Regions from separate parts of the Nocardioides sp. Z13_37 genome, predicted to be linked through region 1. Evidence: predicted binding sites of a transcription regulator. Region 1 holds the regulator's gene; each other region holds the start of a gene.

Evidence for each region. The regulator LexA, encoded in region 1, represses DNA repair genes until DNA is damaged. The targets are predictions, from matches to a motif close to TCGAACANNTGTTCGA.
Region 2: the regulator LexA is predicted to act here: its motif matches at 3,575-3,590, upstream of AC4H2S_RS10120 (HNH endonuclease signature motif containing protein).
Region 3: the regulator LexA is predicted to act here: its motif matches at 4,452-4,467, upstream of AC4H2S_RS17050 (HNH endonuclease signature motif containing protein).
Region 4: the regulator LexA is predicted to act here: its motif matches at 4,154-4,169, upstream of AC4H2S_RS09085 (SAV_6107 family HEPN domain-containing protein).

The regions. Positions count from the first base shown of each region.
Region 1 is NZ_JBZGDV010000009.1:47,905-54,869, reverse strand. It holds gene AC4H2S_RS18740 (PKD domain-containing protein) at 1-188, opposite strand, end outside; gene AC4H2S_RS18735 (hypothetical protein) at 410-955, opposite strand; gene AC4H2S_RS18730 (LysM peptidoglycan-binding domain-containing protein) at 1,124-1,477, opposite strand; gene AC4H2S_RS18725 (SDR family oxidoreductase) at 1,667-2,473, opposite strand; gene lexA (transcriptional repressor LexA) at 2,600-3,322, shown strand; gene AC4H2S_RS18715 (LysR family transcriptional regulator) at 3,327-4,214, opposite strand; gene AC4H2S_RS18710 (NAD(P)-dependent oxidoreductase) at 4,296-5,114, shown strand; gene AC4H2S_RS18705 (nuclear transport factor 2 family protein) at 5,111-5,470, shown strand; gene AC4H2S_RS18700 (NAD(P)/FAD-dependent oxidoreductase) at 5,516-6,733, shown strand; gene AC4H2S_RS18695 (sulfotransferase family 2 domain-containing protein) at 6,760-6,965, shown strand, end outside.
Region 2 is NZ_JBZGDV010000003.1:98,032-104,996, reverse strand. It holds gene AC4H2S_RS10125 (ATP-binding cassette domain-containing protein) at 1-2,009, shown strand, start outside; gene AC4H2S_RS10120 (HNH endonuclease signature motif containing protein) at 2,094-3,299, opposite strand; gene helR (RNA polymerase recycling motor ATPase HelR) at 3,611-5,812, opposite strand; gene AC4H2S_RS10110 (PaaI family thioesterase) at 5,880-6,320, shown strand; gene AC4H2S_RS10105 (DNA polymerase ligase N-terminal domain-containing protein) at 6,325-6,681, shown strand; gene AC4H2S_RS10100 (RNA polymerase subunit sigma-70) at 6,713-6,931, shown strand.
Region 3 is NZ_JBZGDV010000007.1:226,818-233,782, forward strand. It holds gene AC4H2S_RS17030 (Ltp family lipoprotein) at 1-830, opposite strand, end outside; gene AC4H2S_RS17035 (hypothetical protein) at 1,086-1,757, opposite strand; gene AC4H2S_RS17040 (DUF4287 domain-containing protein) at 1,881-2,162, opposite strand; gene AC4H2S_RS17045 (DUF2306 domain-containing protein) at 2,464-2,940, shown strand; gene AC4H2S_RS17050 (HNH endonuclease signature motif containing protein) at 3,109-4,383, opposite strand; gene AC4H2S_RS17055 (ABC transporter ATP-binding protein) at 4,800-5,690, shown strand; gene AC4H2S_RS17060 (ABC transporter permease) at 5,782-6,501, shown strand; gene AC4H2S_RS17065 (protein kinase domain-containing protein) at 6,498-6,965, shown strand, end outside.
Region 4 is NZ_JBZGDV010000002.1:848,613-855,577, reverse strand. It holds gene AC4H2S_RS09105 (transglutaminase TgpA family protein) at 1-146, shown strand, start outside; gene AC4H2S_RS09100 (SCO2097 family morphological protein) at 939-1,340, opposite strand; gene dinB (DNA polymerase IV) at 1,476-2,645, opposite strand; gene AC4H2S_RS09090 (class I SAM-dependent methyltransferase) at 2,670-3,431, opposite strand; gene AC4H2S_RS09085 (SAV_6107 family HEPN domain-containing protein) at 3,540-3,983, opposite strand; gene AC4H2S_RS09080 (hypothetical protein) at 4,269-4,736, opposite strand; gene AC4H2S_RS09075 (YbaK/EbsC family protein) at 4,783-5,256, shown strand; gene AC4H2S_RS09070 (DUF4126 domain-containing protein) at 5,269-5,859, shown strand; gene AC4H2S_RS09065 (phytoene desaturase family protein) at 5,869-6,965, shown strand, end outside.

The DNA.
Region 1 (6,965 bases):
CGGCCGCCGCGCGGCTGCACGACGAGCTGGGACGCCGGCCACTGGATCCGTTTGAACTCGCGAAGGATGAGCTTCGCCAGGTCGATCTCCTGGACCGCCTCCTCCGGGACGCACACATCGCCCACGTCGGTGCCGTCCATGTAGACGTCGTGCACGAACCCGGCCGCTCCGCCCTCGTTGCACTCCACGTGCTCGGAGCAGATGCCGCCATTGCCGCACTGGATCGAGACGACCCAGGTGTGACCATCACCGGAACCAGCCGTGTCGGTGTATTCGGCATAGCTCCATGCACATGACGAGTTCGCGCCAAGGATTCCGACCTGCATAGAGCAGCCGTCAGCATGGGCTGGCGCTTGGGAGCAAACGACGACCGATCCTGCGATGACAACCACCGCCCACAGAACCCTGCTCATCGGCGCCCGTACGCCGCGACGTACCAGTCGCCGGGCTCTCCATTAAGCGTGACCAGATACTTACCAACACCGGCAGGAAGCCGCTGGTCGACTGAACCGGATTCGGACCGAATGATGGTCTCAGGGGTGTTGAGATTCAGATGAAATGTCGGCGGGCGAGACGCGATCCGCCTTAGCAGCCCAATCTTCGTTCCGGAGAACTCAATCGAGCCGCCGGACCCATAGATCGACTCCACTTGCTTGGCAACACCGGCGCAGGCTTGGCAGTTGCGGGACAAGCGCTTGAACTCCTCCGCATCACCCGTGACCTGCATCCTGTCTCCCACCTCGACCCACCGCCGGATGAAGTCCTCCGGACTCTCGGCCTCCGCCGTCTCGGTCTCGGTCGGCGTGGGGGTGGGCGAGGAGCTCGTGGTCTCGGGGATCTTCGGCTCGGGCTCGGGGCCGTCGGAGCACCCGGCGAGGAGGAGCGGGACCGCGAGGGTGAGCGCGAGTGCGCGGCGTGGGTGCATGAAGTGCCTTCCCGAGAACTTCGTCAGCACGCTGAAACTACCCATTCGACAGCCCGCGCAACCACCCCCGCGACGAAAGCTGTGGACGACGACCCGAGAGGCGTGCGGAAATGCGCCGAGGGGCGGGCCCGTGGGCCCGCCCCTCGCCTTCCCCTGGTCCACCAGCCGGGGTCGAAGCGGCTGATGGAGGCCTCTGCGTCAGTCGGAGACGACTGGGACGCGGAGCTTCTGGCCGGCCGCGAGGCCGGCGGACTCGAGGGCGTTGAGCCGCTCGATCTCGGTCATCACCGAGCGGACGTCGCCGTCGGTGGCGATGTCGCTGGCGATCCCCCACAGGGTGTCGCCGGGCGCGACCTGGACGATCTCGGTCGGGGCCGGCTGGCCGGCCTCGTCGGTGCCGACCGCGCCGCCGGCGAGCATGAACGCCACGGCGAGGGCGAGGAACAGCGCAGTCAGGAAGACCACGAGCCGACCTCGGCGGGTCAGCCGCACGGTGGAGCGGGTGCGGGCAGCAGCCGGGGCGAAAGCGGGGGAAAGGCTGAGGGTGCTCATGGTGGCCTCCTGGGGAAGAATCAGCCGGTCGTCTCTGTCGAGCGAATGTCTAGTCGGACCCACCGACAGTGGCCTGGGCCACCGGGTGTCGATCAGACGTTCGATCGAACATGTGTACGACGGTAGAGCACGTGTTCGAACGGCGCAAGCACCTCGTCGAACAAATGTTCGGCGCGTCCCGAAGGAGCGTCAGCGACGCTTCATGGCCCGTCGCCCCTGCGCGGCGAAGAGCCCGGCCGCGTGCTGCATCAGGCCGGGAGCGAGCGCCGAGCCACGCACGACTCCCCCGCGCCACCCCGGCACCGCGCGCACCACACGAGCGGACCCCAGCAGGTCGACGGCTGCCGCGGCGACGGCCGCGACGGACAGGATCGGGCCGCCCGAGTAGGTCAGCTGGGAGCCCAGGCCGTCAGGGTCCTGGGCGGCGAGCATCGCGGTGTCGACCCCGTCCGGGCACAGCGCGTGCACGCGCACACCGCGGGGCGCCTCGGCGTTCACCGACATCGACAGCGAGACGACCGCGGCCTTGGTGGCGGCGTACATGCTGTAGCCCGGCACCGGCCCGAGGCCGGCGAGGGAGGCGACGTTGACCACGTCCCCACCCGCCCCGCCGAAGGCGGCGAGCGCCGCGCGGGTGCCCCATGTCGTGCCGAGCAGGTTGACCTCGACCAGCCGGCGCACCTGCTCCTCCGTCAGCGAGGCGAGCGCACCGTCGTCACCGACGCCGGCGTTGTTGAACCACGCCGCCAGGACACCGTGCCGCGCCGCCTCCTCGGCCACGAGCCGGTGCGAGGCGGGATCGCGTACGTCCTGGGCCAGGCCGGCCACGGCACCGATCTCGGCCGCCGTGGCGGCGGCCGCCCAGCCGTCGATGTCACCGATCACGACGCGGTGCCCGCGGGCGACCATCAGCTCCGCGATGCCCCGCCCGATCCCACGCGCACCACCCGTCACGACGCACGAGGTGGACGCGGTGGCCGGCGAGGTGGTGGACATGGTCGGACCCTAGCGACACGCGGCTTCGAACAGGTGTTTGATCCTGACGTGCGGAGAGGACTACGGTGGGCCCACCAGCTCCTCCCTGAAGCGGCGGACGGAGGGGGCAACCGTAGTGGAGGACGCATGGCCAAGCAGGACGACAAGAACGTCATCGAGATGCCCGACGGCCCCCCGGACGCCACCGGCCTGACCCCGCGCCAGCAGCGGGTGCTCGCCACGATCAAGGACTCCATCGAGGCCAAGGGCTACCCGCCCTCGATGCGCGAGATCGGCCAGGCCGTGGGCCTCACGTCGTCGTCCAGCGTCGCCCACCAGCTCCGCGTGCTCGAGGGCAAGGGCTTCCTCAAGCGCGACCCCAACCGTCCCCGTGCCCTCGAGGTGTTCCTCCCCGAGGTGATGGCCGCACGCCGCTCGATGTCGAGCGCCGAGGAGACGTCGGTCGACGAGACCGGCATCGGCGACGCGATGCCGGCGGCGGTCAACATCCCGGTCGTCGGCCGCATCGCCGCGGGTGGCCCGATCCTGGCCGAGGAGCAGGTCACCGACGTGTTCCCGCTGCCCAAGCAGCTGGTCGGCGACGGCACCCTGTTCCTGCTCGAGGTCTCGGGCGACTCGATGGTCGACGCGGCGATCTGCAACGGCGACTACGTCGTGATCCGCCAGGAGCAGACGGCCACCAACGGCCAGATCGTCGCCGCGCTGATCGAGGGCGAGGCGACCGTCAAGACCTTCCAGCGCAAGGACGGCCACGTGTGGCTGCTCCCCCACAACGACGCCTACGACCCCATCCCCGGTGACAACGCCACCATCCTCGGCGTCGTCACCGCGGTGCTGCGCAGCCTCTGACCCCTCACGCAGGGCCGGACGCGGCGGCGGCCACCAGCGCTGCGGTGAGCTCCTCGACGCCGGGCTGCGGGCGCCGCACCCGGCTCAGCGCGTAGACCGTGCGGGTCGGCGGCGCGACCAGACGTCGTACGACGACGCCCGCCGGCAGGCCCGGCACCAGCATGCCCGGCACCAGGGCGACCGCGAGCCCGGCCGCGACCAGCGCCACCTTGCCGAGGAGGTCGCCCGCGACCAGCTCGACCCTGGGCTCGAACCCGCACCGGCCCGCGGCCTGCTGGAGCAGGCTGCCCGAGCCGCGGTGGTCCTCGGCCCAGACCTCGTCGGCGAACGACGTGAGCCGCACGCGGCGGCGACCCGCGGCCAGGGCGTGCCGCGCGGGCACCACCACGCACATCTCGTCCTCGAGCAGTCTCGTGTGCCGCACCTCGGGGTCGCTGGGCAGCCCCGGCGGGTAGTCGGTGACGACCGCGACGTCGACGTCGCCGGTGCGCACCCGCTCGTGCAGCCCGGCGGATCCGCCCGAGCGCAGCGTCACCCGTGGCCCGTCGGCCGGCAGCGACCGCAGCGTGCGGGGCACGAGGTCGACGGAGGCGGACGGCACGGCGCCGAGGGTGAGCAGGACCGCGTCGCCGGCCCGGGCACGACGTACGGCGCCTCTCGCCCGGGCGACCTCACCCACCACCAAGCGGGCGTGCGGCAGCAGTGCCTGCCCCGCGGCCGTCGGGCGGACGCCGCGCGGCAGGCGCTCGAGCAGGACCTCGCCGAGGTCCTGCTCCAGGCTCGCCACCTGCCGCGAGATCGCCGACTGGGTGTAGCCGAGCTCCCCGGCCGCGGCCGTGAAGGAGCCCGCGTCGCAGACCGTCACGAACGTCCGCCATGCCGTCAGTGCCATGGGTGAAGTATGCGCCGATCGCATGACTGGATGCCCGATCTGCGCTTGTGGCACACCACCGCGGGCCCCAAAGTCGGTGCCATGAGCGATGACGTGGTGGTGCTGGGGCTGGGTCGGATGGGCCGGGCGATGGTGGAGAGGTTCGCGTCCGGCGGTGCGAGCGTCGCGTCGTGGAGCCGGAGCGGCGGCGGGACGGCGGGCACGGCCGTGGAGGCGGTGGCACGACCGGGGCCGGTCGTGCTCGCCCTCTTCGACGGTGCGGCCTGTCGCGCGGTGCTCGAGCAGGTCGCCGAGCACCTGTCCGGACGGCTCGTCGTCGTCACGAGCACCGTCGGGGTGGACGACGCCGACGAGCTGGCGTCGGTCGTGGTCTCGGCCGGCGGCCGTTACGTCCACGCACCCGTCCTCGGCTCCGTGCCGGCGGTCCGCGCGGGCACCCTGCGCGTGCTCGCGGGCGGTCGGGCCGCCGACGTCGAGGACGCGGTCGCCACGCTGGCGCCGGTGGCCGGCGACGTACGCCGCTTCGACACCCCGCGCGAGGCCGCGGCCGCCAAGCTGGTCGCCAACTCGTCGCTCGCCGGCGCCCTGCTTGCCGTGCGCGACTGTCTGGCCGGAGCCGTGGAGCTGGGACTACCGCTCGGCGCGGCTCTCGACGTGCTGGCTCTCGGACGGCTCGCCGACACCGTGGGGTCGGTCCGCGGCCGCCTCGAGCAGCCCGACGGGGAGGCCCACTTCGCCGTCGACGCGCTCGCGAAGGACCTCGGGCTCCTCGCTGCTGCCGGAGGACCGCCGGGCCCGCTCGACCGGCTGCGCACCCTCGTGGCGACCGGCCAGGTGACCGGGGACGACGACGTCTCCGCGGTGGCGCTGTCCGGTCCCGTCCGGAGCGCGACGCCGTGACGGGCATCGACGACGTGCTGGCGCCCCTGCACGCCTATGCCCGCGGGCACGCCACCGGTGACCCGTCGTGGTTCCGCGTCGCGTTCCTGCCCACCGCGCACGTCGAGGGGCTGCGCGACGGCACGTTCACGTCATGGCCGTTGGAGGACTACTGCGCGTTGTTCGACGGCGCACCGGCGCCCGACGAGGCAGACCGCAGCAGGACTCTCGACCACGTGTCCGTCTCCGGAATCGTCGCCACCGCGACCATGACGCTGCGCCACGGAGAGGCCGTCTTCACCGACATGTTCGTCCTGGTGCGGGTCGACGGCGCCTGGCGGATCGCCAACAAGGTCTACCACCGGCACGAGCCCTGACGCGACGCCGGGCGGCTCTCAGGGTCCGCAGGACACGATGGCGGCATGAGCAACGTCGAGAAGTCCTATGACTACGTCATCGTCGGCGCGGGGGTCGCCGCGGCGAGTGCCGTGAAGGGCATCCGCTCGCGTGACCAGGGCGGCCGCGTCGCCGTCATCGGGTCCGAGCCGGACAAGCCCGTCTACCGGCCCGTGCTCTCCAAGGATCTCTGGCTCAAGGACGACGAGACGCTCGAGGGTGCGTCGCTGGCCGGCCACCTCGACGACGACCCCGCCGTCGACCTGGTCACCGACACGACCGTGACCGAGATCGACCCCGGCACCCACGCCGTACGCCTCGCCGGCGGCAGCACCGTCGGCTACGGCAAGCTGCTGCTGGCCACCGGCGCCGAGCCCCGCCAGCTCCCCATCGACCCCGGCCCGCGGGTCATCTACTACCGCACCGCCGCCGACTACCAGCGGCTGCGGGCGATCGCGACCGAGGGCAGCCACGTCGTCGTCGTCGGTGGCGGCTACATCGGCTCGGAGATCACCTCCGCGCTGGTGCAGAACGGCGTGCAGGTCACGCTCGTGCTCGACCGCGAGGACGTGCAGGAGCAGATGTTCCCGCGCGCGCTCGCCGCCAGCCTCACCACGGCCTTCGCCGACCGCGGCGTCACCGTCGTGCACGGCTCGGTCGAGCGCGGCACCGAGGACGACGGCGGCGTACGGATCCGCCTCGCCGACGGCACCGACGTCGCGGCCGACGCCGCGGTCATCGGCGTCGGGGTCCTGCCGCGCACGGGCCTGGCCGAGGCCGCGGGGCTCGACGTGGACGACGGCGTGGTGGTCGACGAGCACCTGCGCACCAGCGACCCCGACGTGTACGCGGCCGGCGACGTCGCGTCCTACCCCGACGCGCTGCTGGGGCGGCGCCGCGTCGAGCACGTCGACCAGGCCGCGAAGTCCGGCGAGCACGCCGGCAGGGCGATGGCGGGCGCCGACGACGCCTACCGCTACACGCCGTTCTTCTGGTCCGACATCCTCGACGCCGGCTACGAGGCGGTCGGCGAGACGCGGAGCGACCTCGACCTGGTGGAGGACTGGAAGGACGGGCAGATCGGCACCGGCGTCGTCTACTACCTCGGGTCGGGGCAGGTGCGCGGCGTGCTGCTGTGGAACGTGTGGGACAGCGTCGACCGGGCGCGCGAGCTCATCGCCGAGACGGCGAGGCAGCCGGTGGGCGACCCGGAGTCGCTGCGAGGCCGCATCCCCCTTGGGTGACGGTGGGCCGGTGTAGCCTCGCGCCGATGTCACCCACCGGCCCCCAGACACCTGTAGCACCCGACCCGCTGGTCTTCCGCACCCGCCCGGGCAACCGGCGCCGGCTGACCCCGGACGCGCAGGCCGAGGTGGACCGCCTCGCCGCCTCGGGTGAGGCGTCCGCGTGGCTCAGCCCGCTGGCGTACAACCTCACGATCAGCCACAGCCACCGGTTCGTCTGGTACCGCGTGGC
Region 2 (6,965 bases), on a different contig from region 1:
TCCTCTACAGCCGCCTCGGCGACCCCTACGTCGGCCCGCCGACCGCGTACTCCTTCAACGTCCCCACCCGCAAGGCCAGCGGGATGATGACCACCGAGAAGGGCGGACGCACCGAGCGGCGGATCGCCAAGCAGGAGGTCTACCTCGGCGGCATGTGCCCGCGCTGCGAGGGCATGGGCAAGGTCAACGACATCGACCTGACGGCGCTCTACGACGCTGAGAAGTCGCTCAACGACGGCGCCCTCACCGTGCCCGGCTACTCGATGGACGGGTGGTACGGCCGGCTATTCGAGGGCATGGGACTGCCGATGGACAAGCCCATCAAGTCGTTCACCAAGAAGCAGCTCGAGACGATGCTGTGGTCGGAGCCGACCAAGATCAAGGTCGAGGGCGTCAACCTCACCTTCACCGGCATGATCCCGCAGATCCAGAAGTCGATGCTCTCCAAGGATCCCGAGGCGATGCAGCCGCACATCCGCCGCTTCGTCGACCGGGCGGTCACCTTCCAGACCTGCCCGGAGTGCGAGGGCACGCGGCTCACCCCCGAGGCACGGAAGTCCACGATCAGGGGCAAGTCGATCGCCGACGTGTGCCAGATGCAGATCAGCGACCTCGCCGAGTGGGTGCGCGAGCTCGACGAGCCGTCGGTGGCGCCGCTGCTCAAGGGCCTCCAGCACCTGCTCGACTCGTTCTCCGAGATCGGGCTGGGCTACCTCTCCCTCGACCGTCCCGCCGGCACGCTGTCGGGCGGCGAGGCCCAGCGCACCAAGATGATCCGGCACCTCGGGTCGTCGCTGACCGACGTCACATACGTCTTCGACGAGCCCACCATCGGGCTGCACCCGCACGACATCGAGCGGATGAACAACCTGCTGCTGCAGCTGCGCGACAAGGGCAACACCGTGCTGGTCGTCGAGCACAAGCCGGAGACGATCGCGATCGCCGACCACGTCGTCGACATCGGTCCCGACGCGGGCGCCGCGGGCGGCACGATCTGCTTCGAGGGCGACGTGGACGGCCTCCGCGCCAGCGACACGATCACCGGCCGGCACCTCGACGACCGGGCGCGGCTCAAGGAGTCGTTGCGCGAGGCGAGCGGCGTGATGGAGGTGCGTGGCGCCTCGACCCACAACCTGCGCGACGTCGACGTCGACGTCCCGCTCGGCGTGCTGACGGTGGTCACCGGGGTGGCCGGATCCGGCAAGAGCTCGCTCATCCACGGCTCGCTCGCCGGCCGCGACGAGGTGATCGTCATCGACCAGGGCGCGATCAAGGGCTCGCGGCGCAGCAACCCGGCGACCTACACCGGCCTGCTGGAGCCGATCCGCAAGGCCTTCGCCAAGGCCAACGGCGTCAAGCCCGCCCTGTTCAGCTCCAATTCCGAGGGGGCGTGCCCGACCTGCAACGGCGCGGGCGTGATCTTCACCGAGCTCGGCCCGATGGCGACGGTCGAGTCGCCGTGCGAGGAGTGCGAGGGCCGACGCTTCAAGGCGGAGGTCCTCGAGTACACGCTCGGCGGCAAGGACATCGCCGAGGTGCACGAGATGTCGGTGGTCGACGCCCTCGCCCACTTCGGCGAGGGGGAGGCCCGGATCCCGGCGGCCGTGAAGATCCTCGAGCGGCTGGTCGACGTGGGGCTGGGCTACCTCTCGCTGGGCCAGCCGCTCACCACGCTGTCCGGCGGTGAGCGCCAGCGGCTCAAGCTGGCCACGCAGATGGGGGAGAAGGGTGACGTCTACATCCTCGACGAGCCGACCACCGGCCTGCACCTCGCCGACGTGGCCAACCTGCTCGGCCTCCTCGACCGCCTCGTCGACTCCGGCAAGTCGGTCATCGTGATCGAGCACCACCAGGCCGTGATGGCCCACGCCGACTGGATCATCGACCTCGGCCCAGGCGCGGGCCACGACGGCGGCACGATCGTCTTCGAGGGACCGCCGGCCGAGCTGGTGGCAGCGAAGGAGCCCACCCTCACCGGCACGCACCTCGCCGCCTACGTCGGCGCGTGATGCTGCTCCTCCACGGGCCCGGTGCGGGTGTCGATGGGCTGGCTGCTCCCCGGCGTCCGAGTCGGTGCTCGGTGGCGAGCTCGGCTATCTGCGCGGGTGGAAGCGGAGGTCGCCGTTGGGGAGTCGGTCTGTGCGGTGGCCGGTGTGGTGGGCTCGGTGGTGATGGTGGCTGCACAGCAGGATGGCGTTGGCCAGGTCGGTGGGCCCGCCGTGCTGCCACGGGGTGAGGTGGTGGGCCTCGCACCAGGTGCCCGGGGTGTCGCACCCTTGAGCGCGGCACGTGCGGTCGCGCACCAGGAGTGCCTTGCGCTGGGCGGGGGTGAAGAGGCGGCGGGCTCGGCCGAGGTCGATCGGGAGGCTGTCGCCGGCGAGGACGGCGGGCAGGATCTTCGCGGTGCACGCCAGCCTGCGGGCGTGGGCGGCGGTGACCTGGTCGCCGGTGAGGTCGTCGCCGGGCACGAGGCCCGCACCGGTGAGGTCGGCGGTCGCGAGGTCGGCTCGTAGCGCGTCGAGGGTGATGGTGACCACCAGTGTGGTGGCGTCGCCGCCGTGGACCGGCAGGCGGGTGGGGTCGAGGGACTCCAGGAGCTGGATGAACGCCTGACCCAGCCGGCGCGGATAGGGCAGACGGGCGAGCACCCCCCCATCCGTCGTCGAGCCAGCGCCACGACCGTTGCCAGCTGCGGAGGCCAGGCGAGGGTTGGCGAACGCTTCGAGGTAGGTCGCGAGCCGGGTGGCGGCGGCGTCCGGGATGCGACCGGAGATGCGGGTCGTGCCATCGCCGAGACGCCGCAGCATCAGGCGGGTCTGCTGCTCGGCGTGGGCCTCCAGGTCGGCGAGGCGGGCGGACTCTGCCTGCTCGGCGACCTCGGGAGCCACGACGTCGAGGATCCGGTGCCCGATCCGGCCGAGCGCCTTGGGCCCGAACTCCGCGGAGCGCTGGACCAGGTGGGCCTCGGCCAGCGACACCGTCTCGGCGTCGACCGCCTCCGGCAGGGCGGTCAGGGCGCGCTGGATGACCTGTGCCTGCGCGAGACTCACCGCGCCGTCCCGCATCGCCGCCGCCAGCACCGGGTGGCGCCGGTCGAGCGCGTGGGCCAGGCGAAGGTCGGCGCGCGCGTCGGTGAAACGGGTGCGCGTGTGCTGCGCCAGCCACCCGGCCGCGTCCTTCGCCGCCGTCTCGGCGGCAAGGTCACCGGCGTCGGCGAGGATCCGCAGGCGCAGCTCGACCAGCTGACCCTCGGCCCGCGCCAGCTCGCTCAACGCGCTGGCCTTGTCGGCGGTGGTCATGAACGTCGGACTGGCATCGGCGACCGCTTTCAGCGACGACCTCACCTCACCCACCGCAGCCATGATCGGGTGCGACACGATCGGCCCCCTCTCGCGACAACGACGGTCCACCGCGCACACGCGCGGCTGCTGAACGGTCGTCGCTCCTGGAGGCCCGGATCACCGGGCTATCACGTCACCCTCGCAACTCGCCCCCACCAGCCACAGCCCGGGCACTGCCCTGGAGCCATGGACCTCGTGAAGCGTTCCCCCAGAGTAGCGTCCACCTGCATTATTCGCAAGTGTGTTCGATGCGCCGTGTGCCCCGAACATCACGGCGTGAGCACCACCAGGCGCTGCGTGGCGCGCGTCATCGCGACGTAGCGGTCCACCGCGCCCCCGACACCGTCGCCGAGCCGGTCCGGGTCGACCAGCACCACCAGGTCGAACTCGAGGCCCTTGACCAGCTGCGGCGGCAGCGAGCGGACGCGCGCCGAGTCGGCGTACGTCGGATCACCGACCACGACGGCGGTGCCCTCGGCGTGTTCGGCGAGCCACGCGCCGATGATCGCGTCGCGCTCCTCGACGGGCGCGTGGAGGACCGGGATCCCGCTCTCGCGGATCGACGTGGGCACGTTGGCCTCCGGGAGCGCGGCCCGGATGACCGGCTCCGCCTCGGCCATCACCTCGGCAGGGGTGCGGTAGTTGACCGTCAGCGGCGCCACGGTGACCTCGGGCAGACCGACCCGAGCCAGGCGCTCGACCCACGACTCGCCGAAGCCGTGGCGCGCCTGCGCACGGTCGCCGACGATCGTGAGGCTGCGCGAGGGGCAGCGCCGCAGCAGCATCGCCCACTCGGCGTCGCTGAGCTCCTGCACCTCGTCGACCACGATGTGGGCGAACGGACCGGCCAGGCGGTCCACGTCGGCGTCGGGCAGGGCCGCGTCGTCGACCAGCGCGCTCTGGAGGTCGTCGTGCACGAGCATCGACACCAGCCCCTCGCCGTAGTCGTCGGCACCGGACTCGCGGGCGGTCGTGCGGAGGTCGTCGATCACCCCGTCCATCCGCGCCCGCTCGCGTGCCTCGGCGACGGCGGTACGACGCCGACGGCTCGAGGCGTGGGGGTCCCCGAGCCGGAGCCGGGCCGCGTCGAGCAACGGGAGGTCGGCGTCGGTCCATGCCTCGGGGTCCTCGCGTCGCAGCGCGCGCACCTCGTCGGGAGCCAGCCACGGCGCGCAGTGGCGCAGGTAGGCCGGCACCGTCCACAGGTCGCCGACGAGGTCGGTGTGCTCGATGATCGGCCACGCCCGGTCGAACGTGTCGCGCAGCCCGGCATGGCGGTCGAGGACGCGGCGCAGGTCGTCGGGGGAGAGGTCCTCCAGCTCGTCGGCCACCTTGTCGACCAGGATCGTCAGGACCGCCTCCCACACGTCGTCGCGGGCCAGGTTGTGGGGCGTGCCGGGGTCGGGGGAGGCGAACGCCTCCGCCCACTCGGCGGCGGTGATCCGGACGTCCACCCACGGGGTCTCGACCAGGGAGGACTCCGTGGGCGGCTCCTCGTAGAGCGCGACGGCAGGCTCGATCGCCGCGACCATGCACAGGTCGGCCTTGAGCGAGGCGACGCGTGGGTCGCACTCCGGGCCGGAGGCCGCGTCGGGCACGAGATCGGCGATCGTGCACGTCTGCACGCCCTCCTCGCCCAGGCTCGGCAGCACGTCGCCGACGTAGGCGAGGTAGGGCTGGTGCGGGCCGACGAAGAGCACGCCGCCGCGCCGGTGACCCAGCCGCGGGTCGGCGTGGAGGAGGTAGGCGGTGCGGTGCAGCGCGACCACGGTCTTGCCCGTGCCGGGACCGCCGTCGACGACCAGCGCGCCGCGCGACCCGGCCCGGATGATGGCGTCCTGGTCGGCCTGGATCGTGGCGAGGACGTCGCGCATGCGGGGCGTACGACTGCCGCCCAGCGTCGCGACGAAGGCCGACTGGTCGTCGAGGGCGGCCGCGTGGCGCAGCGCCTCCTCGGTGAAGGCCTCGTCCCAGAAGTCGACGATCCGTCCGCCCGACCACCGGTAGCGGCGCCGGCTCTCCAGGCCCTGCGGGTGGGCGTGGGTCGCGGCGAAGAACGGCTCGGCCGCGGGGGAGCGCCAGTCGACGAGCAACCGCCGGCCGCCGGCGTCCGCCAGCCCGAGGCGCCCGACGTACGTCGGCTCGTCGCGCCCCGCGTGCACGATCCGGCCCAGGCAGAGGTCGAGGTCGTAGCGGCGCAGCGCGCGCAGTCGTGACGACAGTCGGTGCACCTCCTGGTCGCGCTCGAGGGCGGCAGTGCCGTGGCGCGCCGGGGCCGCTCGGGTCTCGGCGAGCCTGCCCTCGAGGTCGGCGATCGCCCGCTCGAGCGCGTGGGCGATGCGGGCGAAGTGCATGCGGTCGCTGTCGATGAGGGCGGGGTCCGCCTTGGCGGCGAGCGCCTCGGGAAGCGCGAAGGGGAAGGTGTCGGGAACGGTGTCGGGGAGGGCCTCGTACGGGCGTCCTAGCGGCATCACGCCGTGCAGTGTGCAGGCCGACCGGGGTCTTGCGGCAAGGCCCCCGATGGCCTATACGTTGAGAGTGGAGGCAGTCCAGGGCATCGGCTCGGTCCCGATCCTGGAGGCCATGGGCATCCGTGTCGTCGAGGTCCGCGCGGGGCACGCGGTGGCCGAGATGCCGCCCGAGCCCAACGTCAACCACTTCGGCGTGACCTACGCCGGGTCGCTGTTCAGCGTCGCCGAGATGCTGGGCGGGCTGCTCAGCCTGGCGACCTTCGACCTCGAGGGCGAGCTCGCCGGCTTCGTGCCGCTCGTCAAGGAGTCGACGATCCGCTTCCGTCGTCCGGCGATGGGCGTGGTGCGTGCCACGGCGTCGCTGTCGCAGGAGGAGGCGGCGCGGGTGCGGGCCGACGCGCTGGCGTCCGGCCGCGGCGAGTTCGCGCTGGAGGCAACGCTCACGGACGCCGCCGGGGAGGTCGTGGCGACGACCGTCGGGACCTACCAGGTCCGGCGCCTGGAGTGAGCCGGTGAGGTTCGTGCTGCACGACCACCGGCGCCCGCGCCCGCACTTCGACCTCCGACTCGAGGAGGAGGGCGTGCTGCGCAGCTGGGCGGTGCCCAAGGGGCTGCCGGACGACAGCCGCCGCGACCGGCTCGCCATCGCGGTGGACGACCACGACCTGGACCACCTCGCCTACGAGGACGAGCACAAGTCCGTCGCCGACACCGGCACGTGGGAGGAGCACGACCGCGACGGCCGCCGGATGGTGTTCTCCCTCCACGGGCGCGAGGGCGTACGCCGCTATGCGCTCATCCACACCGGCGGCACGCAGTGGCTGCTGCACCTGACGCAGGACCAGCCGGGAGCCGTCAACAAGGGTTGACAACTCAGGCCTGGTCAATCACAGTTGACGCATGAGGACAGCCATCGACGCCGAGGAGCCTGGCGAGCCGGGGGAGGGGGGGCCGCTCGACGAGCTGGTGCGCATCGCCCGCGCCAAGCACGAGCTGGCCGCCGCCGAGGCGGTCGCGGTGCGCCGCGCGCGGGTCCAGGGGTTCACCTGGGCCGAGATCGGCACGCTGCTGGGTGTGAGCAAGCAGGCGATGCACAAGAAGTACGGCAAGTCCGCCTGACGCCGGCCTGCAGCGCAAGCGAGGCGTTGACGAG
Region 3 (6,965 bases), on a different contig from region 1:
GCCGCGGACTTGACCGCCTGCTCGTTCCAGTTGACCCTCAGATAGTCGACGGCAAAGGTCGCGTCCGCGGTCTCGTAGCCCTCGAACTCCAACTGGCCAATGAGACCTGTGCGGGAGAACGCGCTGTAGTCGAGATAGGACTGCGCTGCGCCGATCGCGTTCTCCATTGCGGCCGTTATCTTCGACCGGCTCGGGTCAGCCGGGAAGTCATCCTCGGAGTCCGCGACCTTGTCCCCGTCGGAGTCCTTGCTGTACCGCTCATCCTTTGGGAAGTCGTCGAGGGGATCGGCGATTCCGTCACCGTCAGTGTCTTTGCTGTACTTGGCGTTCTTGGGGAAGGCGTCCTTAAAGTCCGGGACGCCGTCTTTGTCACTGTCGACGTCATTCTCCGTTTGGACCTTCGGGTCCTCGGGTCGGTAGTCCTCGTCATCGTTGATGCCGTCGTTGTCGGTATCTACGGGTCCCGGTTGCACCTCGGCGTCAGCCGCATCGGACGTGGCCGGTGATGCCGCCGCGGTGGGTGACGGCTCCGTGGCCGCGGCTCCGGGGGTCTCCTCATCCGGCAACAGACTGCCCACGATCGAGAGAGCGACGATCACTGCAGCAGTGATTACCCACCAGCGGAAGTACCAAGGCTTCGTCGGTGCCGGCTTCGTCTCTGCAACTTGCGCCGCCGGGAACATCGGTTTCGGTCCAGGGTTATCGGCGTGCTGCGACGCATGGAGAAGCGGATGAGTGTCTTCCGTCCAGGCCTGGCCGTCCCACCAGCGCAGCTGCTCGCTGTTCGACTGGTCAGGGAACCATCCCGGCGGCGGCGTGTTGGTAGGCATTGAACGGTCCCCCATGATGCGTCGTTACGCGATGATCGAAGCTTGACGTGGCTACGTCAGGATCGCATTGACAAGATCCGCTTGTACGCGAAATTGAGGACGGCGTGCCTCGGGCTGTCGTGGTTGCGGCGAGAGCTCGCAGCCCCGACAGTGGTCCCCCAACCACGAGCAGCGCCATGTCCCCCGTGTCCCCTGCACGCGGTGGTGTGACGCATGGCCCGTCGACCGCGCGCCTCCGCGAGCTGCCTTGTAGACCTAGCTCTTGAAGGTCGCTAGGCGGGTCAGCGCGCTGTCGGCGCGATCGATCCGCACCGACGCTTTCGACCAGTGGCCCTGGAGTTCCCGAAGCTTCGCACCCTCCACCGAGCAGTGGTAGTCGTCGATGCATGCGTCCCACTTGTTGTGCGACTTGTTGTACTCGTTGTATGCCCCCTCCAGGGGAACACCCACTCGCTGAATGCAAGTAGGCGACAACTTCTTGAACGGGATGTCGTTATAGGCCACGGCCACATCGCCTAGCCTGCTGCCGAGATCGGCGTATGTCAGCCCGACGTCCAAGCGCCCGTCGATCTCCTTCAGGGAACTCAGCAGGTTTCCTAACTGGGCCTTGCACTCCTTCTGCGCAGCCTTTGCAGCCTCCCGTTCGGCCACTTCCTCGGCCTCCGCCTCTGCGGAGGCGCTCGCCTCGGCTTCTGCAGAAGCACTCGCTTGAGCCTCAGCCGAGGCGTCGGCCCCGGCTTCCTTGTCAGCGCTTTCGTCCCGGGCCGTGCCGCAGGCCACCAGTACAAAGCACATCGCGCCAACTAGGACGCCGTACTTCTTTCGCATCTTGTCCCCCAGTGCGTCGTTACGCTCAGAGCCTGCCACCAGATCGCCCCGATATCTCAAGAACGATGACGATCCGAACGGTCGACGCCGCTCCCTCATGGGACAAGCGCCTGCACAGGCAGGCGGCGGATTGGCGCAGCCCGACGAGGGCGGGATGTCATCGATTGAGGGTGACGTCAACGCCCACCATCGAGGTAGCTCCACGAGGGCGACGACGCCCATTCAGCGGCGGTCGATGCCGTCCAACCGCAGCTCGGTGGAGGCATCGGAGTGGGCGGTGCCGCTGTCGACGTGCTTGTCGCTGATCGTCGACCCATTCTTAAGCACTCCGAACAGCGCCATCGCATGGCCCCGGCCGACGTCGTAGTCGTCCTTGAGCCAGACCGCGAAATCACCCGCCTTGCTCTGTGGAGTGAACCCACGCGCGGCGGCCTCCCCCAGCAGTTCCTCAGGCGTCTTACTGGTCTTCTTCTCGATCGCGTCGAGGTAAGCCTGATAGCTCATTGTGATCCCCTTCCATGGTGTTCCACCGACGCTAGTGGTGCTGCTGCAGCATCGCTTCTCCGAAACCGCTGCGGACCCGTAACGCAAGTCAAGCTTGCCGATCGGCAGAGTCGAGGAACCCTCTACTCGCTTATGGACGTGGACAGCTTCCGTCAGATTCGCACGCCGCCACACTCCTCTGCGACGTCTTCGCCCCCGTGGGCGCAAGCGGCGGAAAGACGCACCTCCGACGGTCCCGATTGCGGATCCAGGTACGGCATCCACCTTGGAACGATGAATCGAGGTGGCAGGATGGGCCCCGATGATCTTCCTGCACGTTGCTACGGCCATGTTCGCGGGAATCAGCGGGGCCGTCGTCCTGATCTTGAGAAAGGGCACCGCATCACACCGTCGATGGGGATGGACGTACGTCGCTGCCGTCGCCGTGATGGCTCTCTCGTCATTTGGGATCTTCGAATTGCGGGAAGGTCCTAGCATCTTCCATGCCGTCTCGATCCTGGTGCTCCTGGTGGCCGCGACTGGAATAGCTCAACCAGTGTGGCGCCGCGGCAAGTCCGGCTGGCTGTTCTGGCATCTGTTCCTAATGCAGGTCTCCTACGTGATGCTCGTCGTCACAGGGATCGCACAGTTCTTCGATCGGCTGCCGCTGCCGAGCGACGCACTCAACGCAGTCGTGTTCCTGCAGATCCCTGGCATTGTCGGTGGAATAGCCATCGTGCGGTCTGCTCGGAGGTACCGATCAGCAACGGCCGTTGCCCGCCATCCTGCGCACCGATAGAGGAACCCTGCCGGGGATCGCGTCCCACAGGACCTGTCCGCTGTCCATCAAGGGGAACGGGTCGCCTACGGACGCACGCCAATCGATCCCCTCAAGGCGCGGACCGTGCCGGCACGCGGCGATAAGAGCGTGCGCGTGCGATACATCCTCAGTGAACGGCGACGACCCTCACGTCCGCCTCGTGAAGCGGACGTCGCCGTTGGGGAGGCGTGCCGCCACGTACGCCGGATCGTGGGCGCGGTGGTGATGGTGGCTGCAGAGCAGGACGCCGTCGTTGAGGTCGGTGCGGCCGCCGGAGAGCCAGGGGTTCCAGTGGTGGGCCTCGGCCCAGGTGCCGGGGATGTCGCAGCCCTCGCCGCGGCAGGTGCGGTCCCGGATGAGAAGGGCGCGCTGCTGGGCGGGGCTGAACAGGCGGCGGGTGCGGCCGAGGTCGAGGACCTCCGACGGGCCGCCGAGGACGGCGGGCAGGATCCTTGCGCTGCAGGCGAGGCGGCGGGCCTCGGCGGCGGTGATCATGTCCCCGGCACCCGCGGGGCCGTCGGTATCGCCCGGCACGGTCGGGGCGATGAGCCCGGCGGTCGCGAGGTCGGCACGCAGTGAGTCGAGACCGATGGTGACGACGAGCGTGGTGGCGTCGCCGCCGTGGACCGGGAGGCGGCGCGGGTCGACCGCCTCGAGGAACCGGCAGAACGCCTCGCCGAGCTTGCGCGGGTGCGGGAGCCGTCCGACTGCGTCTCCCGCGGCAGGGGCGGTCGTGCCGTCGTCGCGGCGGGGGTTGGTGTAGGCCGAGAGGTAGGTGACGAACCGGTGCGCGACGGCGTCGGGGACGAGCGAGGTGATCCGGGTGGTGCCGTCACCGAGCCGGCGCACGGTGGTGCGGGTCTTGCGGTGCGCCTCGGCCTCGAGCTCGGCCAGCCGCCGGGCCTCGGCGTCCTCGACGACCTCGGGGGCGACGGTGGCGAGGATGTGTCGGCCGACCTTCGCGAGCCGCTGCGGGTCCAGGGTCGCGGCGTGGCCGACCAGGGCGCCCTCGGCAGCGGCGAGGACGTCGCCGGGGACGGTGTCGGGCAGGTTGTCCAGCGCCCGCACGATGACGCGGGCCTGGGCGAGGTTGGCCGAGCCCTCCCGCAGCGCGGCACCCACCACCGGCCAGCGCCCGTCGACCGCCGACGCGAGGCGCAGGTCGGCGCGGGCGTCCTCGGGACGCGACAGGGTCGCACACGCGAGCCAGCCGGCCGCGTCGCGGGCGCCCGTGCCCGCGGCCACGTCACCGGCGCCGGCCAGCACCCGCAACCTCAGCTCCGCCAGCCGGGCCTCGAGCCGGACCAGCTCGCCCAACGCGGCGGCCTTGTCGGACGTCGACATGAACGTCGGGTTGGTGTCCGCGACGCTCTTGAGCGTCTCGTCGATGACGCCCGCGGCAGCGAGGATCGGGTGAGCCACTGGTGGTCTCCCTCCCTCGTCGGCGTCGTGCGAGCGTAGCTCGATCCTACCGCCCCCCGGGGCTCTATTCGAACAGTTGTTCGATCAAGGATTCGTCAATCATTCCGCTGCCCACGAGGACCGCGCGGTCCACGCGCACGTCGAGCGGGCTCCGGCGCGACCCGAGTGCGCTCCGGTGAGCAGCCGCTCGACCGTCTCGCGCTCCTCGCGCCGGCCAGACGGTTCACCACGTGTCAGTCCACCGTCGGTCGTTGGACAGGAGTCGGTAACTCTCACCGACGCGAACCGGACCCGCAACGCCTCCCGTCCTTAGGGGCCGACGATCCGGCGAGCACATCGGCGGTTTTCACCGACGCGACGGTGGCGTCATCGGCGCGAGCCTGAAGGCATTCCACACCTCGACCCGAAGGACCGCCATGACCAGCTCACCCGCCAGCTCTCCCGCCATCGACGTCGATCGTCTCACCGTCACCTACGGCACCTTCACCGCCGTCCACGACCTGTCGTTCCAGGTCAGGCGTGGTGAGCTCTACGCCCTCCTGGGCACGAACGGGGCCGGCAAGACCTCCACCCTCGAGGTCGTGGAGGGTCACCGGCCGGCCGCCTCCGGCGCCGTCCGGATCTTCGGGCAGAGCCCGACGGACCGGCGCGCGGTGCGGCCACGGATGGGCATCATGCTGCAGGAGAGCGGCTTCTCCCCCGACCTGACGGTGCGGGAGTCGGTGGGCCTGGTCGGCTCGTTGAGCGGGCGGCAGGACGACGTCGACCGGTTGCTCGACGTCTCCGGTCTCACCCGCCGGGCCGACACCCGAGTGGCGCAGCTGTCGGGGGGCGAGAAGCGCCGCCTCGACTTCGCCACGACGGTCTACGGCGGGCCCGACCTGGTCATCCTGGACGAGCCCACGACGGGCCTGGACATCCAGTCCCGCGACGCGCTCTGGGACGCCGTGGAGCGACTGCGCGAGGACGGCGCCACGATCGTGCTCACCACCCACTACCTGGAGGAGGCGCAGGAGCGCGCGGACCGCATCGGGCTCATGCACGAGGGCACCCTGCGACGCGAGGGCACCGTGGCCGAGCTCACCCAGTCCCTGCCCGCCGTCATCACCTTCGCGCTCCCCCACGGCGCGCCCGAGCCGCCCCTCGTCGGCGCGCTCAACGGCGCCTTCCACGTCGAGACCTTCCGCCTCCAGGAGGACCTCCACCGGCTGCTGGGGTGGGCGGACGAGTCCGGGGTGGAGCTGCTGGGGCTGGCCGCCGGGCCGACGCGGCTCGACGACGTCTTCCGCTCGCTCGACGCCGCCTGAGCCCGCCGGCACGCACACGCGTGCACCCCCATCAATCCATCGGTCGGCCTCCCGTCCGACGTACGCCCCCACACCCGAAGGGAATCACCCCATGCTCGAGATCGCTCGCAGTGAGCTCCTCCAGATCTTCCGGAACCGGCTCGTCCTGGTCACCGGGCTCGTCATCCCGGTCGCCATCGGCGGCTACTTCGTCCGCCAGCACGAGACCTTCTCCGACCTCGGCAGCCTTGGCTACGTCGCGGCGATCGTGATGTTCACCGTGCTCGCGTTCGGCCTCTACACGACCGCGGTGACCACCCTGGCCTCCCGCCGGCAGAACCTCTTCCTCAAGCGACTGCGCTCCACCGCCGCGAGCGACCGGAGCATCCTCGTCGGGCTGGTCCTGCCCATCACCGTCATCTCGCTCGTCCAGGTCGTCGCGATCCTGGTCGTGCTCGGCGCGGTGGTCAGCAGCCCCGCGCAGGTGCCGCTGCTGGTCGTGGCGGTGCTCGCGACGACGGCGATGATGCTCGCCCTCGCCCTGGCCACCGCCGGGCTCACGAACTCGCCCGAGCACGCCCAGGTCACCACCCTGCCGGTCAGCCTCGCCGTGATCGCGGTGGCGAGCTGGGTGGGCATCACCGGCACCGAGGAGCTCGCCTACCTCAAGCGGCTCCTCCCCGGGGGCGCGGCCACCGAGCTGGTCGTCGACGCCTGGAACGGTGGGGTGCCCCTCCGCGACTCGCTGCCCCTGCTCGCACCCACGCTCGCCTGGGTCGCCGTCGCCGTGGCTCTCGCCGAGCGATTGTTCCGGTGGGAGCCGCGCCGATGATCGCGGGGCGGGTCGTCAACGGCCGCTACGCGGTGGGTGACGTCATCGGGCGGGGGGCCACGGCCGAGGTCCACCGCGGCCACGACCTCCGCTCGGGGCGCCCCGTCGCGATCAAGGTGCTGCGCGAGGACCTCGCGCGAGACCCCGGGGCCCGGTCCCGGTTCCGGCGCGAGGCGCTGACGGTGGCTCGCCTGGACCACCCCGCCATCGTGTCGGTCTACGCCACCGGCGACGACGCCGACGAAGGGGTCGCGGGCGAGGCTGCCGGCGGCGTCCCGTTCATCGTCCTGGAGTACGTGGCGGGGCGCTCCCTGCGCGACCTCCTGGCGACCCGCGACCTCGGGCGCGACGAGGCGATCCACTACCAGGCCGGGATCCTCACCGCGCTCGACGCCAGCCACCGGGCGGGCGTCGTCCATCGCGACGTCAAGCCGGCGAACGTGATGATCACGCCCGGGGACGCT
Region 4 (6,965 bases), on a different contig from region 1:
CGCGCGAGGAGCGCAGGGCACGGTGGTGGCCCGCATCGGTGGTGGGACGGCGGACGTCCTGGCGCCGCCGCTCCCGGTCGGAGCGGGCCACGACCACGACGCCCGACCACGAGTCGATCCGGACGGTGGACGAGCTCGTCGGCTGATGCCGGCCCGCCCGGGCCCCGCGCTCCCGCCGCGCGGGTACGGGGTCGCTCCGGGCGAGCGCTGCCCCAAGTCGCAGGCGGCGCGAGCCGTGCGTGGTCCATCCTTGGACGGTGGACGACGTGGACTACGCCCGGCAGGTGTACGAGATCCTCACCGCACCACCTGATCCGGAGATCTCGCCGGGACACCTCGGCGACGACTGGATCGATCGCAGCGACGGATTCGGCACCGAGGTGAAGGTGACGGCGATCGCCGTGGTCCCTGGGGACCATGGCAATCAGCTGGACATCGCCTTCGTGCTCGACCTGCGCGACCTCCCCGACGATGTGGTCGTTCCCCCCGAGGGTTCCCTGCTGCTCCCGCTCGACGCCGAGTGGCGAGAGGTCAGCGGCTACACGGAGCCGGAGGACTACGCGCCTCACATCGCCGCGCGGCTCGTGCGCCACGTCCGTGAGCACGTCAGGGCACACGCGCCGTCCCGGGAGGACGACCGTGACCTGCCCTCCCGCGCCGAACAGCACGCCATGCTGCTCGAGGTCCTCGGCCGCGAGGGTCAGGTCGAGCAGCCGGCCTCGAACCGCTACGTCGTGCGGCGAGAGTGGGGGGATCTCACTGTTCTCCTGGCGCCCGACCAGTGGGAGCAGGTGATCCACGGCACGGGCCGCGGCGTGCGCGAGTGGTCAGGAGCTCGGCTGGTACGCCTATCCGCCCGGAGCCGGGGACTGAGCTGCGGCGCCGGGCGGCTCTACCGTGGAGGGGGTGTGCTCAGCGCTGGGTCGGAGCGGGAGAGGTCAGAAGCCGCGCTCGCGGCGGCGACGCCACCGCTCCTCCATGCGCTCCATGAAGGGCCCGCCCGAGCGCTGCCGGGAGGGCCGGGCGGGACGACCGCCGTCGACGACCCCGAAGCCGGTGCGCCCGGAGGCGCGCACCTTGGGCGCCACCGGGTGGCCGGGACTGCGCGCGGAGGTGAGGGCAAGGATCGCGCCGGCGAGCATCACCACGAAGCCCAGCACGCCGACCACCGTCTGGAGGACGGCGGTGAGGTCGAGGAGCACCGCAACGATCAACAGCCCGATGCCGACGAGGAGCACGGCGCCGCCCAAGATCACTCGGCGGCGAGCCGCCCGCTGGAACGACGTGCCACGCAGGGTGGAGGCGAGCTTGGGGTCTTCCTCGACGAGAGCGCGCTCCATCTGCTCGAGCATTCGCAGTTCTTCCTCGGAGAGCTCCACGGTTCCTCCTCACCTTCTGGTGCAAGTCTAGGCACCCTGTTGCACCTACGGTAGGCGTCCCCCCGAAAATTCCACCCCGGCGCAGGGGACACGGCATCACACCAGGCTCGCCGGACGCACGGCGGCTGCCCCGAAGCGGCGCGTGGCACGGTCCACCGCGCGGTCGGCCTCGGCCCATCCGTGCTCGGGCTCGCCGAGCACGAGCTGTCTGTGCACCGTCGCGCGCGGGACCAGACCCTCGACGCGGACGCCCACCAGCCGCAGGCGCTCGCGCCGCAGTCGGAGCGCGTCGTAGAGCCGGGTCACCGCACGATGCACCTCGAGCGTCACGTCGGTCACCTCGGGCATCGTGCGCGAGCGCGTGATGGTGGTGAAGTCGGCGAAGCGGACCTTGAGGGTGATGGTGCGCCCGGCGACCCCGGCGGCACGCATCCGGCCGGCGACGCGGGCCGAGAGGCGCAGGAGCTCGCGGACGATGACGTCGCGGTCGGCGGTGTCGCGGGCGAAGGTCTCGTCCGCACCCATCGACCTCTCGGGCTCGTGGGGCCCGGACGTCGGGGCGAGCTCGCCGCGGTCGGTGCCCCACGCGAGCTGGTGCAGGTGGCGGCCGAGGTGGCGGCCCATCGTCTGCTGGAGGGCGGGGAGCGGGGTGTGCGCGACGTCGCCGACGGTGATCAGGCCGGCGCGGTGCAGCCGCGTGCGGGTCTTGTCCCCGACGCCGTAGAGCTCGCCGACGTCGAGGGGGTGCAGGAACGAGGTGACCTCGGCGGGCGGCACCACCACCACGCCGTCGGGCTTGGCGCGCCGGCTCGCGACCTTGGCCACCGACACCGTCGCCGCGACCCCGACCGAGCAGGTGATGCCCTGCTCGTCGTGGATCGTGGCCCTGAGCCGCTCGGCGATCTCCCTGGGCCCGCCGAGGCGCCGGGTCGCGCCGCGCACGTCGAGGAAGGCCTCGTCGAGCGACATCGCCTCGACCACGGGGGTGACGTCGCGGAAGGTCTCCATCACCGAGGCAGAGACGCCGGCGAAGGTCGCGTAGTCGGGCGGGAGCACCACGACGTGCGGACAGAGCCGGCGCACCCGCGCCATCGGCAGCGCCGAACGGATGCCGTAGCCGCGCGCGACGTAGTTGGCGGCGAGCACGACGCCGCGCCCGCTCCCGCCCACGACCACCGGCTGGTCGACCAGGTCGGGACGCTCCCGCAGCGCCACGGAGGCGAAGAACGCGTCCATGTCGACGTGGAGGATCGGGGTCTCGGTCACCGCCGCCCCCCACGGGGACGACGCTCAGCGTCGGGCGACGACGTGGAGCTGGGCAGCGAGCGGGAGGTACTCGGGGCGGGTGGCCACGGCCTTCTCGAGGTCGAGCAGGGCCGCGGTCGCGCCCGGCTCGAGGTCGAGGAGGCTGCCGGGGACGAGGTCGGCGAAGACCCGGACGGCGTGGACGCTCTCGGCATGCAGGCCGGCGGCGGTGAGCAGCTCGACGACCTCGTCGTGGGTGAACCGGTGCCCACCGCGCCCGGCCTGCCCGGTCGACGAGCCGGCGTCGTCGTCGAGCAGCTCGCGGGCGGCCTGGAAGTGCCCGGCCATGGCGCGCGCCACGACGGCGGCGTGACGCTGCGCCACGAGGAGGCTGAGGTGTCCGCCGGGGCGCAGCACCGCGGCGATCGAGGCCACCGACGCGGCGGCGTCGTCGACCATCTCCAGCACGCCGTGGCACAGGACGAGGTCGGCGTCGTCGACGAGGCGCGGCAGGTCGGACAGGTCGCCCTGCTGCCCGGCGACCCGGTCGGCGACGCCGCGCTCGCGGGCGCGCCGGTCGAGCGAGGCGAGCGCGTCGGGGCTGGGGTCGATGACCCGCACGGTGTGGCCGAGCTCGGCCAGGGGCACCGCGAAGCCGCCGGTGCCGCCGCCGACGTCGACGATGCGGGCAGGACCCTCCACGTCGTCGCGGTCCTGGAGGAGCCGGCGCACGGCGTCCCAGGCCACGCCGCTGCGGACGGACTGGCGGCGCTCACTGGCGGTCGGGCTGGCGGACGGCTGGGCCATGGGCGCCACCCTAGTGGCTCGGCGACCGCGGCCCGCGCGCGCACGCAGGGGCGGTCGGCCCGGCCGGGCGGGAGGACGCAGCGGTCCGGGGCCACCTCTCCCCCGCCCTCAGGCCACGCTCGCGTGCGGGACCAGGCCGAGCGCCTGCTCGACCACGGCCAGGAAGCGGTCGGCGTCGCGCACCAGGTCGTCGGCCTCCCGCTCGCTCACGGCACGCGTCGACCCCGCCTCGGCGGCGGCCCTCTTGCCTGCGCCCGCGGCGAAGAAGGTCGCCCACTCCGAGAGCTCGGGAGCGACCTCGGTCAGGAGCACCCACGCGTTCTTCTGCCGACGCCCGCGCGGAGCGGGTCGGGCCCGGGCCGCGAGCAGCGCAGCCGCCGCACAGAGGGCCGCGACGTGGGCACAGGCGTAGCGCGTGGGCACGTCGCGGGCCGTGATCGCGTCGCGCAGGGACGTGGCGGAGCGCTCGAGGTAGGAGTGGGCGGTGGCCGGCAGCAGGTGGGGGCCCGGGTGCGCCACCGCGCCGCGGTGGGTGCTCGCGGAGGCGCTCATGCCCGCCCCTCGATCCGGCCGTCCGGCCGGCTGCCGGGATCGTCCGTCGCACCGCTCCGCACCTCGACAGGGTCGTCGTACTGACTCATCGTGCCTCCTCCGCACCTCGGTCGACCCCGGGGCCGACCCGGGTGGAGGTGGGGGTCGAGGTCACCCCCACCCGGGTCGCATCGAACAGATGTTCGAACACCGCCACGGTACTACCTCCCACCGACAGCCCGTCAAGACCGGTCAGGGCAGGTCAGGGCGGCGGTCAGGGGCCGGAGGCGGAGCGAGCCGCGCTCGTCACTCCCCGCGCAGGAAGGCGGTGGTGTCGCGGTGCCACAGGAAGAACAAGAGCACCAGGCCCTCGATGATCACCAGCGCCGAGAGCACCACGAAGAGGGTCGGGAGGTGGGCGTCGAGGCACACCACCCCGACCAGGACGCCGATGCCGGCGGTGGCGGTGAGCACCGGCCGGGTCCAGGCATGGCCGCTGACGAAGAAGGAGCCGAGGACCAGGACGAGGGCGCCGAACCCGACGAACGCCACGACCGACAGGGCGACGAAGCCGGGCACGATCGGGCTCTCGCGCAGCAGCTCGATGCCGCCCTGGTCCAGCAGCCCCTGCGCCGACGGGTTGCCCTCGGCCCAGCCGAGGATCACGTCGTCGCGCATCAGCCGGATCAGCAGCGTGATCACGCCGGCCGTGGCCACGATCAGCACGAGCACGCGCAGGCTGTTGACGACGGATCCCGGCAGGTCGCGCGCCATTGGATCTCCCTGGGGCTGGTCGTCGTCCGGTCGCTAGGCTCCCGCCATGGCGACGGAGCACGCATCGATCACCTCGTTCCGAGATGACCTCCACCGGCGCGGCGGCACCGGTGACGTGGTCATCCTGCCCGACAGCGCCCACACCGCGGCACTCGCCGCGGCGGCGCTCGGCTGCGAGGTCGGCGCGATCGCCAACAGCCTGCTCTTCGACGCCGACGGCGAGCCGGTCCTCATCCTCACCTCGGGCGCCCACCGGGTCGACACCGCCGCGGTGGCGGAGCGCATCGGCGTCGTGCGCCTGCGACGCGCCGATCCCGACTTCGTCCGGCGCCACACCGGCCAGGTCATCGGCGGCGTCTCCCCCATCGACCACCCGGCCCCGATCCGCACCTGGATCGACCCGTGGCTGCGACGCCACGACGTGGTGTGGGCGGCGGCGGGTCACCCGGCCGCGGTGTTCTCCACCTCCTACGACGAGCTCGTGGCGATGACCGACGCCGTCGAGGTCGAGGTCGACTGAGGTGCCGGCCTGATGGACGCCCTCGCCCTGACGTTCTCGAGCGGGTGGGCGAGCGGCATCAACGCCTACCTCGTCGTCCTGGTGCTGGGCGTCGCCGACCGCCTCGGCTCCTTCGCCGACATCCCCGACGCGCTGGGCCGGTGGGACGTGCTGGCCGCGGCGGGCTTCATGTACGCCGTGGAGTTCGTCGCCGACAAGATCCCCTACCTCGACTCGACGTGGGACGCGATCTCCACCGCTGTGCGTCCCACGGCGGGGGCGGTCATCGGCGTGCTGCTCGCCGGGAACGCCTCCTCCCTCGAGCAGGCCGTGCTCGGTGTGGTCGGCGGGGGCACGGCCCTGCTCAGCCACCTCGCCAAGGCGGGCGGGCGGCTGGCGCTCAACTCCTCCCCTGAGCCGGTCACCAACGTGCTGGCCAGCATCACCGAGGACGTGGGGGTGCTGGCCGTGGTGTGGTTCTCCCTCCAGCACCCGCAGGCGGCCGCCGCGATCGCCGGTGTCCTGCTCCTCGTCGGCCTGGTGGTGCTGCTGCTCGTCGGGCGGCTGGTCCGCCGCGGCTGGCGCCGGTGGCGCGGGAGGGAGCCCGTCCACCGGGTCGCCTAGGGTTCCCCCGTGGCACGTGTGGTGGTGGTCGGCGGTGGCTTCGGCGGCATGGCCGCCGCGGCGCGGCTGGCCAAGCTCGGCCACGAGGTCACCCTCCTCGAGCGGTCGGAGCGGCTGGGTGGCGCGCTCTCGACGGTCGAGCACGACGGCTTCGCCTGGGACGCGGGCCCGACCAGCACCCTGCTGCCCGCGGTCGTGCGCGACCTGTTCCGCAAGTCCGGTCGTCCCCTCGAGCGAGAGGTCGACCTCCAGCCGCTCGACGTGGTGCGCGAGCACCGCTTCGCGGACGGGTCGTCGCTGCTCCTGCCCGGCGGGTCGCGCGCGGCCCAGCTCGGGGCGTTCGACGAGCTCGGCGCGGGCCTGGGACAGCAGTGGGTCGACCACGTCGCGTCCTACGGCGAGCCGTGGGAGCTGCTGCGCAAGGAGTGGTACGAACGCCCCTTCGACGCCGACGTCGCCCCGACCGAGCTGCTCCGGCTCCTCCAGCGGCGCGAGTCGCTGCACCGGAGGCTGCGGCGCGCGCTCGGCGACGAGCGGCTGCGGCTGGTCGCCGCCCACCGGGTCGTCATGGCCGGCCACGACCCGCGCGACGCGCCGGTGATCGCCGGCGTCGACGTCTACCTCGAGCAGCGCTTCGGGGCCTGGACCGTGCCGGGCGGGCTCGCCGCCCTGGGCAGGGCGATGGCCGACCGACTGGCCCTGCGCCGGGTCACCGTGCTGACCGGCACGCCCGCGGCCGACCTCGTGGTGCGCGGGGACCGCGTGGTCGCGGTGCGGACCGGCGACGGCAGCGAGCTCGACGCCGACAGGGTCGTCGTCGCCGTCGACCCGCGTCGCCTGCCGGCGCTCGCGACCCATGTGCGCCGCACGACACCGGCGTCCCCGCCGACGGTGAGCCACGTGGCGCTCGAGGGCGACATCCCGGACCTCGCCCACGAGGTGGTGCTGCACGGCGACCCGCTGCTCGTGGTGCGCACGGGCGGCCGGGCGCCCGACGGCGCCGCCGCGTGGACGGTGCTGGCGCGCGGCCGCGTCGATGAGGACGTGCTCACCACGCTGGCGCGGCGCGGCCTCGACGTGCGGCGCCAGGTCGTCGCCCGGATCGA